3 regions of the Arthrobacter sp. TmtSoilC77 genome follow, and region 3 is predicted to be linked to each of the others. Evidence: riboswitches for the same ligand, from Rfam matches in the RefSeq annotation. Region 3 holds a riboswitch; each other region holds the start of a gene.

Region 1 (4,165 bases), 2.0 Mb from region 3:
CTCGACACGGCTGAGGAAGCCCTTGGTCAAACCAGTTGCGTCCGCCACTTGCTCAATGGTGAGGCGCTGCGCCTGGCGGGCTGCGCGGATTCTGGAACCAATGGCAACGGGAACGTTGCTTGGTTCAACGGGGAGAGCCTTCATTCACGAACCTTTCAGGCCTGTCATTCGGCCCTGTCATTGCAGCAATAGTAGCGGGACCAGGGGCCGCTGGAGCCCTCAACAGCCCGAGGATGACCAAAGCCCCTTGACTGTTACTCCCATCACAACATATCCTCATAGGCAACAAGTGTTGTCTGTGAGGCACAACACGATCCCCAATCTCCCATCACCAGCACGGAGACTTCGACGCTTCCCAGGCGTATCGTCGAAAACCCAACCTCCGTGCACCAGCTCCAAGGAGCCACTCATGGACTCATCGTTCATAAACATCGCCATTGTGGTGGTGTACCTGCTTGCCATGCTTGCATTCGGCTGGTGGGGCAAGTCCCGCACCAAGAACAACAGCGACTTCCTGGTGGCCGGCCGCCGCCTTGGACCTTTCCTTTACACCGGCACCATGGCCGCAGTTGTCCTCGGTGGGGCATCCACCGTCGGCGGCGTCGGCCTGGGCTACAAGTTCGGCATCTCAGGTATGTGGCTGGTAGTCGCAATCGGCGCCGGCGTGCTCCTCCTGAGCTTGCTCTTCGCCGGCACTATCCAGCGCCTGAAGATCTACACGGTCTCCCAAATGCTGAGCCTTCGCTACGGCAGCAAGGCCACGCAGACCTCCGGAATCGTCATGCTGGCCTACACCCTCATGCTTTGTGCCACATCCACCGGCGCATACGCCACCATCTTTGTGGTCCTCTTCGACTGGGAACGCTGGATGGCGATCGCCGTCGGCGGTGCAATTGTGCTTGTTTACTCGACCATCGGTGGCATGTGGTCCATCACCTTGGCCGACCAGGTCCAGTTCATCATCAAGACCGTAGGCATCTTCTTCCTGATGCTCCCGTTCGTCATGAACGCGGCCGGAGGACTGGACGGCATCCGTGAGCGTGTCGATGCGAGCTTCTTCCAGATCGACGGAATCGGCGTCCAGACGATCATCACCTACTTCGTCGTGTACACACTCGGACTCCTGATCGGCCAGGACATCTGGCAGCGCGTCTTCACGGCCAAGACTCCCAAGGTTGCACGCTGGGGTGGAGCGACCGCCGGCGTTTACTGCATCCTCTACGGTGTGGCCGGTGCATTGATCGGCCTGGCCGCCCGCGTAGCACTGCCCAATATCGATGTCGCCAACCTCGGCAAGGACGTGGTCTACGCCGAAGTGGCAACCCACATCCTGCCCATCGGCATCGGCGGCCTGGTCATGGCCGCAGCTGTTGCAGCCATGATGTCCACCGCTTCGGGTGCCCTGATTGCCGCCGCCACGGTGGCCCGCGCAGATGTTGTTCCGTTCGTGGCCAGCTGGTTCGGCAAGACCATCAACACGGACGACACCGAAAACCCCGAGCACGACGTCAAGGCCAACCGTTACTGGGTTCTTGGCCTGGGCATCGTCGCGGTGCTGATCTCCATGGCCGCGCAGGACGTGGTTGTTGCCCTCACCATTGCTTACGACATCCTTGTGGGCGGCCTCCTCGTCGCGATTCTTGGCGGCCTGGTGTGGAAGCGCGGCACTGGTATCGCTGCTGCATGGTCCATGGCAGTGGGCTCGGTATTGACGTTGGCCTTGTTGATTCTGTTCGCCACTGGAGTCATTCCAAGCGTCGATGGCGTCTACGCCAACGAGCCCATCTACTACGGCCTCGCGGCCTCGTTCGTCGCCTACGTGGTGATTTCCCTCCTCACGCCGCCCACCGAACCCGAAGTCCGGGCCGCTTGGGAAAAGCGCGTGGCCGGAGCGGTATCTGACGAATTGCCCTTGGAAGCCCACCCCGTCAGCAGCCACAACGCCAGCTAACGGCCCAGGGCCGCAAGGCATCAGATAAGAACTGAACAAAGCAATGTTCGACGGCGGCGCCGCCCCTTCCCGGGGCAGCGCCGCCGTTGCGCTGTGCGGGGGCGAGCGGATCCGAGGGCCACACTTCTCCCGGACAGCACTCCTCCAGTACAGTGGTCCCAGCTTCAAGAGAGGTGGCGCCAAGCTCCGACTGGCCACACACCAACCCCATGTTCACGGGTGGTTCGGATGAGGAAGCGGCCCGCCCCGGACCAGAGACAACCGAGCGGGCAAGAGCACTCCCCAAAGGAGCAGTCCTTGCCGTACCAAGGCGTTACCACCCCAAGCCAAAGCAGCCCCACCAAAACCGAAGCGCCCACTGTTCCGGTGATTCCCGGCGTCGACCTTGTCCTTGGGACGGTGACGCTGTTCCTGAACGGTGGCCTGGCCCGGTTCCGGCACCCCGAAGCGCGCCTGTTGGCGCATGCCCTTGCCCAGGCTGTGCGTCCATCGCGGTGGTGTGAATCGTCGAGGACGTTGACGGTGACTGTTGCAGCGCTCGGGCGTCCGGCGGGACTGGAGCGGCATTTCACCTTCGGTGAAGATGGCCCTGCCTAAGAAACGGTCCTAGAATTCCTCGTCTTCTTCCCCGCGGAATTCTTCGGTTTCATCCAGGGGGACAACCCGCTCGTCGTCATCCGGGACGTCGATTTCCTCCACCCAGGGTTCGTCGACTTCCTGGTCATCGCTGTAATCGTAGGCGGGATCCGACTCGATGGTCTCCCGTTCGGGGTGGTTGGCGTGCGGTTCGGTGGTGTCCATGCTGCAACCTCCGTCTGGTGGGCTGGCAAGCAGCCTGCTGACCGAGTGCGGGGAGGGCCCCCGCCCCTGTCCTTCCATCTGAGCACTGTGCCTGAAGAGGGTCAAGGCAACGGCCCACATGGACCCAGGGAAAGGCTCCAGGCAGAGGATTGCAGCTTCGAAAATTAAGGCATGCCGAACATTCCAGCTAAGGAATACCGGCCAAAAATCCCCGCCAATAAGCGGTACAGTGGGCGTGCAATGGGGCCGCAACTACCCCACCCAGCACAGGAGAAAAAGTGCAGAAGCACCAGGAATCCCACGGTTCGTCGAGCCCCGCTCCGGACCCCGCCCCCGGATCCGGAACACCGTCCCAACCAGCCCGGCCCACACCGGCGGACATCAGGCGCTGGCGTCAATACCTGGCCGACGAGCGTGCCGAAGCCGCCGTCTACCGGGAACTCGCCCAGCGTCGTGACGGCGAAGAACGGCAGATCCTGCTCGCCCTGGCCGAGGCCGAGGGAAGGCACGAGGCACACTGGCTCAAGCTCTTGGGAGAACACGCCGGAATGCCGAAGGGAGCTTCCACCCGCAGCCAGCTGCTGGGCTTCCTGGCCCGGCACTTTGGTTCCGTGTTCGTCCTCGCGTTGGCGCAGCGCGCGGAAGGCCGCTCCCCCTACGGAGCCGAACCTGCCGCGACTCCAGCCATGGTTGCCGACGAACAAATCCACGAAGAAGTTGTCAGGGGCCTTGCCACGCGTGGCCGCAACAGGCTCTCCGGTACCTTCCGTGCCGCTGTTTTTGGCGCCAACGATGGCCTGGTGAGCAACCTTTCACTGGTTATGGGTATGGCAGCAACCGGCGTTCCCAGCCCGGTGGTCCTCATGAGTGGCGTGGCCGGTTTGCTGGCCGGCGCCCTGTCCATGGGTGCTGGCGAGTACGTTTCGGTCCGCTCGCAACGGGAGTTGCTCAGCGCCACGCTGCCCACGCAGGCAACCCTCACAGCCGCCCCTTCTTTGGACATCGAGCACAACGAGCTTGTGCTGGTGTACTTGGCCCGCGGCATGACCCGTGAGGCAGCCGAGCACCGTGCCGCCGAACGCATGGGACTCTTCAGCTGCGACTGCGATCCCAGCCTCTCCTTGCAACCGGAGAAGGAGCAACCCGCTGACAACCACGAAACCGTGGGGTCTGCCTGGGGCGCTGCGATGTCCAGCTTCTGCTTCTTCGCCTCGGGTGCGGTCGTGCCCATCCTTCCGTTTATTTTCGGCATCACGGGTGTGGCGGCACTGATAGTAGCCGGTGTGCTGGTGGGGATCGCGCTCCTGGCGACCGGCGCCGTCGTCGGGCTGTTGTCCGGGACCTCACCGCTGAGCCGTGGCTTCCGGCAGCTGGCGATCGGCCTGGGCGCCGCGGCCGCCACCTACGGGCTTG
Region 2 (4,165 bases), 1.1 Mb from region 3:
GCTCGACGGCGTTGAGCCCGCCTCGGTTCCGACTGCCCTGCTCCGGATGGCGAGTTGGCAAGCGAGCAATTCCGGACTTCGGGGAGACCTCCTGGACTTTGGCGACTTCCGTCCCCAGCCGGCAGCGGACGTGGTCTGGGCTTTGGTGGATTACCTGAGCCCGGTCCTGGATGACCAAGGTGAACTGGAGTTGGTGAAGGCCGGAATCGCGGACGTTCTTGAGCGCGGGAACGGGGCCCGGGAGCAACGCGAAGCAGCAGAGCGTTTCAACAACCGGCAGCATGACGCCCGGAATCCGCCAGGGAGTCCGCCGAGCAGGGAGGCCTTGGGGGCGGTGGTTGGGCATGCGGTGAAGGCGACGATTCGTGGTGCTGCCGCAGATGCACGTAAGGACCCGGCCCCCAACCTGACGGCGCCCATCCTGACGAGGGTCCGCAGGCCTTAGGCTACTGCGGAGTCAGTCCCGTCCCACGTCATCAAGTAAGCCCCCGCCAAGCCCTCGACGAGGTAGAACACGAACGGCGGGATGTCCTTCTTCGCCACAAGGATGGCGCCGTATATGGGCGCGCTGGCTGCGGCCGTGACTCCGATCCACCGTTTGGTGGGCAAGGAAAGAAGGCTTCCGCCGAGCGCAGCCAGGGCAAGAACGTGGAGCCCGGAATAGGCAAGGAAGGGCGCATTCGATCCACGGCCGTAGGCAAAGCGTTCCAGATCCGCGGCCCGGCGGGACAAACTGGAGACAAAGAGCGGAGCACCTGCCAGTAAAGCTGCCGCGGCTGCAACAGCCCAACGCTTCGCCTGTCCGCGCGGAAGACGACGGGCAAAGGCTGCGTATCCCACCGGCACCGCGACTGTTCCGGCAGCAGCGAGGTGCTGGCCGATCACCCAGCCACGCTGGCCGGCCTCAAGCATACGAAGACGTTCAGCGGCATCAGGGGTGATGTAGACACGCGATACAGGCGAGATCCCTGCAAACCACACCGCCGTACCGGCAACGATGACTGCTCCGGCACGGCGATGGGGGTGGTTCCCGCTCATGGCAGCAAGGTTAGACCTGTTTGAGGGCCTTCTCCAGATCCAGAATGAGATCGTCCACGTCTTCCAGGCCAACGGACAAACGGACCACGCCGTCGCTCAGCCCAATGGCCGCACGCCCTTCGGGCCCCATGGCCCGGTGGGTAGTGGTGGCCGGGTGCGTGATGAGGGACTTGGAGTCGCCCAGGTTGTTGGAGATGTCGATGACGCGCAGACCGTCCAGCAATGCAAACGCGGCATCCTTGGCCGAACGCCCGGAGGAGGGCAGCAACTCGAAGGTCAGCACGGTACCGCCGGCCTTCATTTGCTTGGCTGCCAGCTCGTACTGAGGGTGCGATTTCAGCAAGGGGTACTTGACCCAGTTGATGGCAGGCTGCTGCTCGAGCCATTCCGCGATTTTCAAAGCAGACGCCGAGCTGTGGTTCACCCGCAGGCCGATCGTCTCCAGGCCCTTGGTCAACACCCAGGCATTGAAGGCGGAGAGTGAAGGTCCGGTGTGCCGCATCAACTGCTTGACCGGGCCATCGATGAATGCCTTGGTGCCCAGGATTGCGCCGCCGAGGACACGCCCCTGGCCATCGATGTGCTTGGTTCCGGAGTACACAATGACGTCCGCGCCCAGGTCACCGCAACGCTGGAGCAAGGGTGTGGCAAAGACGTTGTCGACGACGACGGTCGCTCCCGCAGCATGCGCCAGCTCGCTGACGGCGGCGATGTCCACGATTTCCTGCATGGGGTTCGAGGGCGACTCGAAGAACACGGCGGTGGTCGGTTCGGAGAGGGCAGCCCGCCACTGGTCGAGGTCGGGACCGTCGACGAACACGGTCTCCACGCCCCAGCGCGGCAGGATCTCGTTGAGGATTACGAAGCACGAGCCGAACAGGGAACGGGCGGCAACCACGCGATCACCGGCAGCCAGGAGGGCACCCAAGGCGGTGAACACCGCGGACATGCCTGACGCCGTCGCGAAGCATGCCTCGGTTCCTTCGAGCAACCGCAACCGTTCCTGGAACGTGGCTACAGAGGGGTTGCCGTAGCGGGAGTAAACGAAGCGTTCGTCCTCGCCGGTGAAGGCGCGTTCGGCGGCGGCAGCGGATTCGTAGACGAAGCCGGAGTTCAGGAAAACGGGTTCGGACGTCTCCTGGAAGTTGGTACGGTCAAGGCCGCCGCGTACTGCCTGGGTGTCAGGGCTCCAGCTGGCGGCATCGGGATTGAAAGTCACTTAGTCGTTCCCCAGGTTGGTTGGCAGGCCGCGGTTCTTCCAGCCGTTGATGGTCCGTTCGCCGTAGCGGTCCGGGTCGCCTTCGAAGCCCTCAAGCACGTTGTAGGCGGTGAACCCGGCCTGCGTCGCGGCGATGGCGGCCGAGATGGAGCGCTGGCCTGAGCGGCAGATGAAAACGAGTTCCACGCCCTCACCCTCGGGTGCCTGCTGCTGCAGGTCCTCGATGAAGCGGGAGTTGGGAATGCCACCGGCGAGGTTCCACTGAATGAACAGGGGATCATTCTCTGTGGCTTTGGTGTCCGGGATGCCGATGTGGGCCCACTCGGCCTCGGTGCGGACGTCTACCAGGATTGCGCCTTCTTCAAGCTTGGCCCACGCGTCCTGCGGGGTCAGGTCACCTGCGTAACTCATGCGTGTCCCTCGAATGCTTCTTCGTCGTCGTCGTTCTCCAACTGGTCAACAGCATTCGCGACGGCGGCGTCTGCGTTGGCGATGGCAGCGGGCAGGACGACCGCCTGCGCCACGATGACATCCGTGCCATTGAACGTGGCTGCCGGGCTGCCGTGGAGCACGTAGCCGTCGGCGAGGGCCGTGGTGATCCGCTCGCAGAATTCACGGGTATCCGGACCTGTAATCAGGCGGTAGGAGAGTTTTTCTTCAGTGGTTTCAGGCATTGGCTGGTGCTCCTCAGTCACGCTTGCAGTTCGAAGTGTCGATACGCCGAGTAGTCACCTGAGGCACCCCGCCGGAGAGAGGGTTGCCGACCAGCAAGTCAGGGCTTGGCGCTGGTGCTCATTACTCAAGAAAAACGTAACATCCCGCGGCGGCGGCCCGCACTTGCAAGCGGTTACGCGGTCGTCATGTTGCGTAACCGGCCGGTGCTGGAGTAGCAGCCCAAATGTGACGCCCCGGGAGCATAATTGACGCAGTACGACCCCCTGTAACTTCGCAAGAAATCAGGTCGCGGTGAACGGACAAGGCAGCTCTACACTCAAGCCCATGCTGCATTTTGGATGGTTCGTGGGCCACGGTTTTGGTGTCCAGGGATGGGGAACTCCCGGCTACAGCCTGGGCTACGACTGGAAGAAGCCTGCCCTGTATCAAGACGCCGTCCGCGCGTTTGAGCAATCCGGCCTTGACCTCTTCATCATCGAGGACTCCCTTACTGTTCCCGATACCTATGGCGGCACTGCCGAGGTCTCGCTGGCACACGCCTCCTTTGCGCCCAAACATGATCCCTTGGCCCTGGTGCCGTACCTCCTGTCCGCAACCGAGCACCTTGGAATCGTCCCGACGGTCAGCGCATCGTTCTATCCGCCTTTCACTGCGGCCCGCCTCCTGGCCACGCTGCAGCATTTCTCCGAGGGGCAGTTGGGATGGAACGTTGTCACCTCCGGCAGCGACCTCGCAGCGCAGAATTACGGTTTGGACCAGCAGATTGAACACGACCTTCGATATGAGAAGGCGGAGGAATTCGTCGACGTCGTCCGCAGGCTTTGGCGGAGCTGGGAACCGGACGCCGTCCTTGAGGACGTTGAGGCCGGCGTATTCGCCGACCACACCAAAGTGCACCCTATTAACCACCAGGGTGACTTCTTCAAGGTCCGCGGTCCCCTCAACACCGCACCTCTGCCGGAGGAGCCCGTACTGGTGCAGGCCGGCGCTTCTCCCCGCGGCAAAGCGTTCGCGGGTGGGCATGCAGACGTGGCGATCGCCTTGGCCCGTGGCGTTGACGGCATGAAGGCCTACCGGGATTCCATCCGTGCCGAGGCTGCCAAGGCGGGCAGGAACCCCGACGACGTCAAGGTACTTTTCGTGCTAAAGCCCACCGTGGTTGGTTCATCGGCCGAGGCCGGGGAGTTGCGTGCGCAGCGCCGGGAGCTAACCCAGCGTGATATCGACAGCCAG
Region 3 (4,165 bases):
AGGGCGTACTGGTCTTCACACACCAAGCCTACCGTGGCGGGGCGCCGTGGATCTTGCGGGCCCGCCAGGTAGTCGTCACGTACGGCAATCCCAGTCGTTGGCCAGGGGCATGGCCGAGATGATCGTAGAGGTACCACGCCAGGTTGCCCATGACCTTTGCGCGGGTGGCTTCATTGGCGCGGAGGTAGTAGCTGCGCGATTTCGTGAGCTCCATGATGTCCTCCGGAGACACGGCGTCCTCCCAGCTGGTGAGATGGCTCTCCAAGTCCGTGAATTCCGGTCCGATAACTGGCCGGAAGCCGGGCTTGTGCACATCTCCGGCGTGCATGATGCGTGATAGCCGATGGACCCAGGGCACAGAGGTGTCCAGTTGGTTCCATACCAGGCCAAGAACTCCGTGGGGGCGAAGGATGCGGGCGATCTCCGTGCTGGCCTTGAGCGGGTCACACCAGTGCCAGGCCTGGGCAACGCTGACGACGTCGAATACTGAGTCCGCCAACCCTGTTGCCTCGGCCGTACCCTCCAACGCCTGAACGCAGGGATAGGACTTTCGAAGTTGCTCCAGCATGTCTGTGGAAGGATCGACGGCGGCCACCTGCAGGCCGCGTTCCACGAGCAGTGCCGTGAATTTTCCTGTGCCTGCACCAATATCCGCGGCGGACTTCGCTCCAGGAGGAAGAAGCCAAACCACTGAGTCTGTGGGATAGCCGGGCCGAACTCGATCGTAGTGTTCGCCGCCGTCCTGGAAGCTCTGGCCCAGTTCGTGGCGGCGCGTGGCATGCAGCTTGGGACCACCTGGCCTGGCAGCGCTGCCGGAAACACTTCCGCCGGAAACACTACGGGAAGGCACGGCCACGCACAGACTCCTTTACCGCGAACGCCGGTTACCCTACGAATTTACCGCACAGTACGTGTACATCGGCAACCGTGCTGTTTCAGTCAATAGTGCTGTGTCAGTCAATGGTGCAGGGTGCAGCCCCTGCGGTGCCGGGCGTGTTTGGTGCCCACTCCGGGTAGCTGCGGTGGTCGTTGGCCGGCACCCAGCGGCCTTCGTCCACTACATAGTCCCAGCCGAGACCCGTGCGCTTGAGTTCCTCGATACCAGCCAGCAGCCGTGTGGCATCCTCCAGGCGGGAGCCCACGCCGAAGCTGGCTCGCAGTGAGCCGGACGGCAGGCCCAGCCGCTTGAGGAGGGGATGGGCGCAGAAGCGGCCGTCACGAAGTCCTACACCGTGTTCGGCGGCGAGGTATGCGGCGACCAGTCCGGCGTCGAATCCTTCCACCGAGAAATTAACCACGCCGATGGTGTCCTCGGAGTCGCTGAAGATCCGGTGGACCGTCACACCGTCGATTGCTTCAAGTCCCTGTACGAGGTAGGAGCGGATTCCAGCTTCATGGGCATGCCAGGCATCCTGATCCAAGCCGGCGAGCACCTGCGTCGCGCGGGCCAATGTTGCCGCACCGAGGACGTTGGGGGAGCCGCCCTCGTGGCGGGCGGGACCTGAGGCCCAGCTGACCGAGTCCAGGCGCGCCTCACGAACAGCGCCTCCGCCGGCAAGGTGGGGAGTACCGGCGTCGAGCCAGTCGGGGCGGCCCACAACGACGCCGGCGCCGAACGGCGCATAGAGCTTATGGCCGGAGAACACGATGTAGTCGACGTCTGCGGCGGCGATGTTGATGCGGCGGTGGGGGGCAAGCTGCGCGGCGTCCACCACAATCCTGGCACCGTATTCGTGTGCAAGTGCTGCGAGTTCGGCGATCGGCAGGATTTCACCGGTCACGTTCGAGGCACCGGTGACCGCCAGCAGAGATACGCCGCCTTGGCTGAGTTCCTCGCGGAGCTTGGCCAAGGTAGCGGTCAGTGTCGAAGCAGCTACGACACTGCGGTGGGGGACGCCCTGCCAGGGAAGGAGATTGGCATGGTGCTCGATGTCCAGGTAAAGGACCTCGCCCGTTGGCTTTCCGTCGAGTTGCGGGAGGCAGCCCGCCAGCAGGTTCAGCGAGTCCGTGGTGTTCCGGGTGAAGATGACGGAATCATCCGGACGGCCGCCGACGAATTCACGGACGATGTCGCGGGAGTTCTCGTAGACCGAGGTGCTGATCTGGGAAGCGTAGCCCGCGCCGCGGTGGACACTGGCGTAGTAGGGGAGGATCTCGTTGAGATACGCAGAAACGATGGTCAACGCGGGAGCGGATGCTCCGTAGTCGAGGTTGGCGTAGCGGACGTGGCCACCCTGGATCAGGGGAGCTTGCAGCTCCGCGCCTGTGACGGCGGCCAGGGGCCTGCCCGCAGCGGCTTCGTGCGCTGCTTCTTCGACCGCAAGGGACGGCAGAACGGTGGAGTTGAACGTAGCAGTGCTCATGGGACCTCACTCAAGAGGGACCCCCTATGGGGATCCGCGCTTGCCGTATCCGTTCCGGACCGGCCAGGTCGTCACCCGGGGCACCCCACCGCGAATGGAGGGTTGCCGGCCAGCAAACCGGGGTTTAGCGCTGGCACTCGTGACCTGTAAAGAGGTTAGGCCACGCATCTGGCCTGCTCCAAAGTCGCTTCGCTTTGTTAAGCAGATTGTTACGAAGGGTCCGGAATCCCGGTTTTGGGCGAAGAAAAGACGGCGGATGCCCCGAAAAGGAGGCTTCCGCCGTCGAAAATTCTATGCTCAGCCGGTTGGCCTGTTGGTCCGCCGGGTCAGAGGAGGTCATCCAATGCGGGGTTTAGCCGCTTGAGGACCTCCGAATGGAGGATGGAGTTGGTGGCCAGGGCGTTGCCGCCGAAGGGGCCGTCCTCGCCTTCCAATGAGGTGAAGCGGCCGCCGGCTTCCGTCACGATGGGAACCAGTGCTGCCATGTCGTAAAGATTCAGCTCTGGCTCGCAGGCGATGTCAACAGCCCCCTCGGCTACCAGGCAATAGGACCAAAAGTCGCCATAGGCGCGCGTGCGCCAGATGTCTTCCGTCAACCCCAGGAACTCGTCCAGATTGCCGCGTTCCTTCCAGCCGGAGAGGCTGGAATATGACATTGAAGCATCGGCCAACCGCGAAACGTTGGACACCCTGAGCCGGGTGGCTGATGCCAGGGAGCGGCCCATGTAGGCGCCCATGTCCTTTGCTGCCCACCAACGCTTGCCCAGCGCCGGGGCGCTGACAACTCCAACGACGGGCTCGCCTTCGTCAACGAGCGCGATCAGGGTAGCCCACACGGGAACGCCCCGAACAAAGTTCTTGGTGCCGTCGATGGGGTCGATGATCCAACGCCGGGAGCCGTGGCCGCTGCTGCCGAACTCCTCGCCGAGGACGGCGTCACGGGGGCGCGAGCGTGACAATTGGCCGCGGATGGCTTCTTCCGCAGCCTTGTCGGCATCCGTCACGGGCGTGAGGTCAGGCTTGGTCTCGACCTGCAGATCCAAGGCCTTGAAGCGGTCCATGGTTTGGGCGTCCACGGAATCCGCCAGCACGTGGGCCAGTCGCAGGTCGTCGTTGTAGCTGGAAACGGGTTGGGTCATGCCACCAAACTATCGTGAAACGTTCCCTGCAGTTGGATCGCCTTGCGCCGACACTTAGTTGACCGTACCCAATTCCTTGGTCTCTTTCGCTTCCATACGCGGGTCCGCGCCCAGCAGCCGCCGGAGCGAAGACAAACGGGCCACTCCGGAAGGACCCGCGTGTCCCTCGTTCACCCAGGCATCAAGTCCGCAATTGATGGCGCCGGCATCGTGCTTGCAACCGCGTTCACAAGCTTCTGTGCCCGGTTCCAGGTCGGGGAAGGAATGCAGGATGCGGTCGGGGTCCACGTGCGCCAGTCCGAAGGAGCGGATACCGGGGGTATCGATGATCCAGCTACCCGGTGGGGCGTCTGCCAGCTTCAGGGCCAACGCCGAGGACGACGTGTGCCGGCCCCGCCCGGTGACGGCGTTGACACCACCGGTAGCCCGTTCGGCTCCCGTCAGGGCATTGACCATGGTGGACTTCCCGACGCCCGAATGGCCCAGCATGACAGTCACTTTTCCATCAAGGTGTGCCCGCAATTCGGCAACGGCGCGGCTGTCCAGCCTCGCGGACAGTCCGTCGTCGGAGCGGGCGTCAATACCGGACGCTTCATCATCTGCCGTACGGCTGATGATGATCGGAAAGTCCAGGCTGAGATAGTTGGATAACAGCTCCGCAGG

Evidence for each region. Region 3 has a riboswitch for S-adenosylmethionine ahead of AC6I99_RS14420 (aminotransferase class V-fold PLP-dependent enzyme). Riboswitches for the same ligand answer to the same signal wherever they lie in the genome.
Region 1: another riboswitch for S-adenosylmethionine. It lies ahead of AC6I99_RS05405 (hypothetical protein); the one in region 3 lies ahead of AC6I99_RS14420 (aminotransferase class V-fold PLP-dependent enzyme).
Region 2: another riboswitch for S-adenosylmethionine. It lies ahead of AC6I99_RS19430 (DUF1737 domain-containing protein); the one in region 3 lies ahead of AC6I99_RS14420 (aminotransferase class V-fold PLP-dependent enzyme).

The regions. Positions count from the first base shown of each region.
Region 1 covers NZ_AP046050.1:1,148,498-1,152,662, reverse strand. The annotation lists gene AC6I99_RS05415 (helix-turn-helix domain-containing protein) at 1-144, opposite strand, end outside; gene AC6I99_RS05410 (sodium:solute symporter family protein) at 410-1,951, shown strand; SAM riboswitch class IV at 2,114-2,233, shown strand; gene AC6I99_RS05405 (hypothetical protein) at 2,249-2,548, shown strand; gene AC6I99_RS05400 (hypothetical protein) at 2,558-2,752, opposite strand; gene AC6I99_RS05395 (VIT1/CCC1 transporter family protein) at 3,031-4,165, shown strand, end outside.
Region 2 covers NZ_AP046050.1:4,207,140-4,211,304, reverse strand. The annotation lists gene AC6I99_RS19450 (glutamate--cysteine ligase 2) at 1-445, shown strand, start outside; gene AC6I99_RS19445 (hypothetical protein) at 442-1,038, opposite strand; gene AC6I99_RS19440 (O-succinylhomoserine sulfhydrylase) at 1,049-2,257, opposite strand; gene AC6I99_RS19435 (rhodanese-like domain-containing protein) at 2,258-2,668, opposite strand; gene AC6I99_RS19430 (DUF1737 domain-containing protein) at 2,665-2,931, opposite strand; SAM riboswitch class IV at 2,946-3,057, opposite strand; gene AC6I99_RS19425 (NtaA/DmoA family FMN-dependent monooxygenase) at 3,224-4,165, shown strand, end outside.
Region 3 covers NZ_AP046050.1:3,126,575-3,130,739, reverse strand. The annotation lists gene AC6I99_RS14430 (metal-dependent transcriptional regulator) at 1-19, opposite strand, end outside; gene AC6I99_RS14425 (class I SAM-dependent methyltransferase) at 29-850, opposite strand; gene AC6I99_RS14420 (aminotransferase class V-fold PLP-dependent enzyme) at 954-2,363, opposite strand; SAM riboswitch class IV at 2,395-2,508, opposite strand; gene hisN (histidinol-phosphatase) at 2,690-3,502, opposite strand; gene rsgA (ribosome small subunit-dependent GTPase A) at 3,557-4,165, opposite strand, start outside.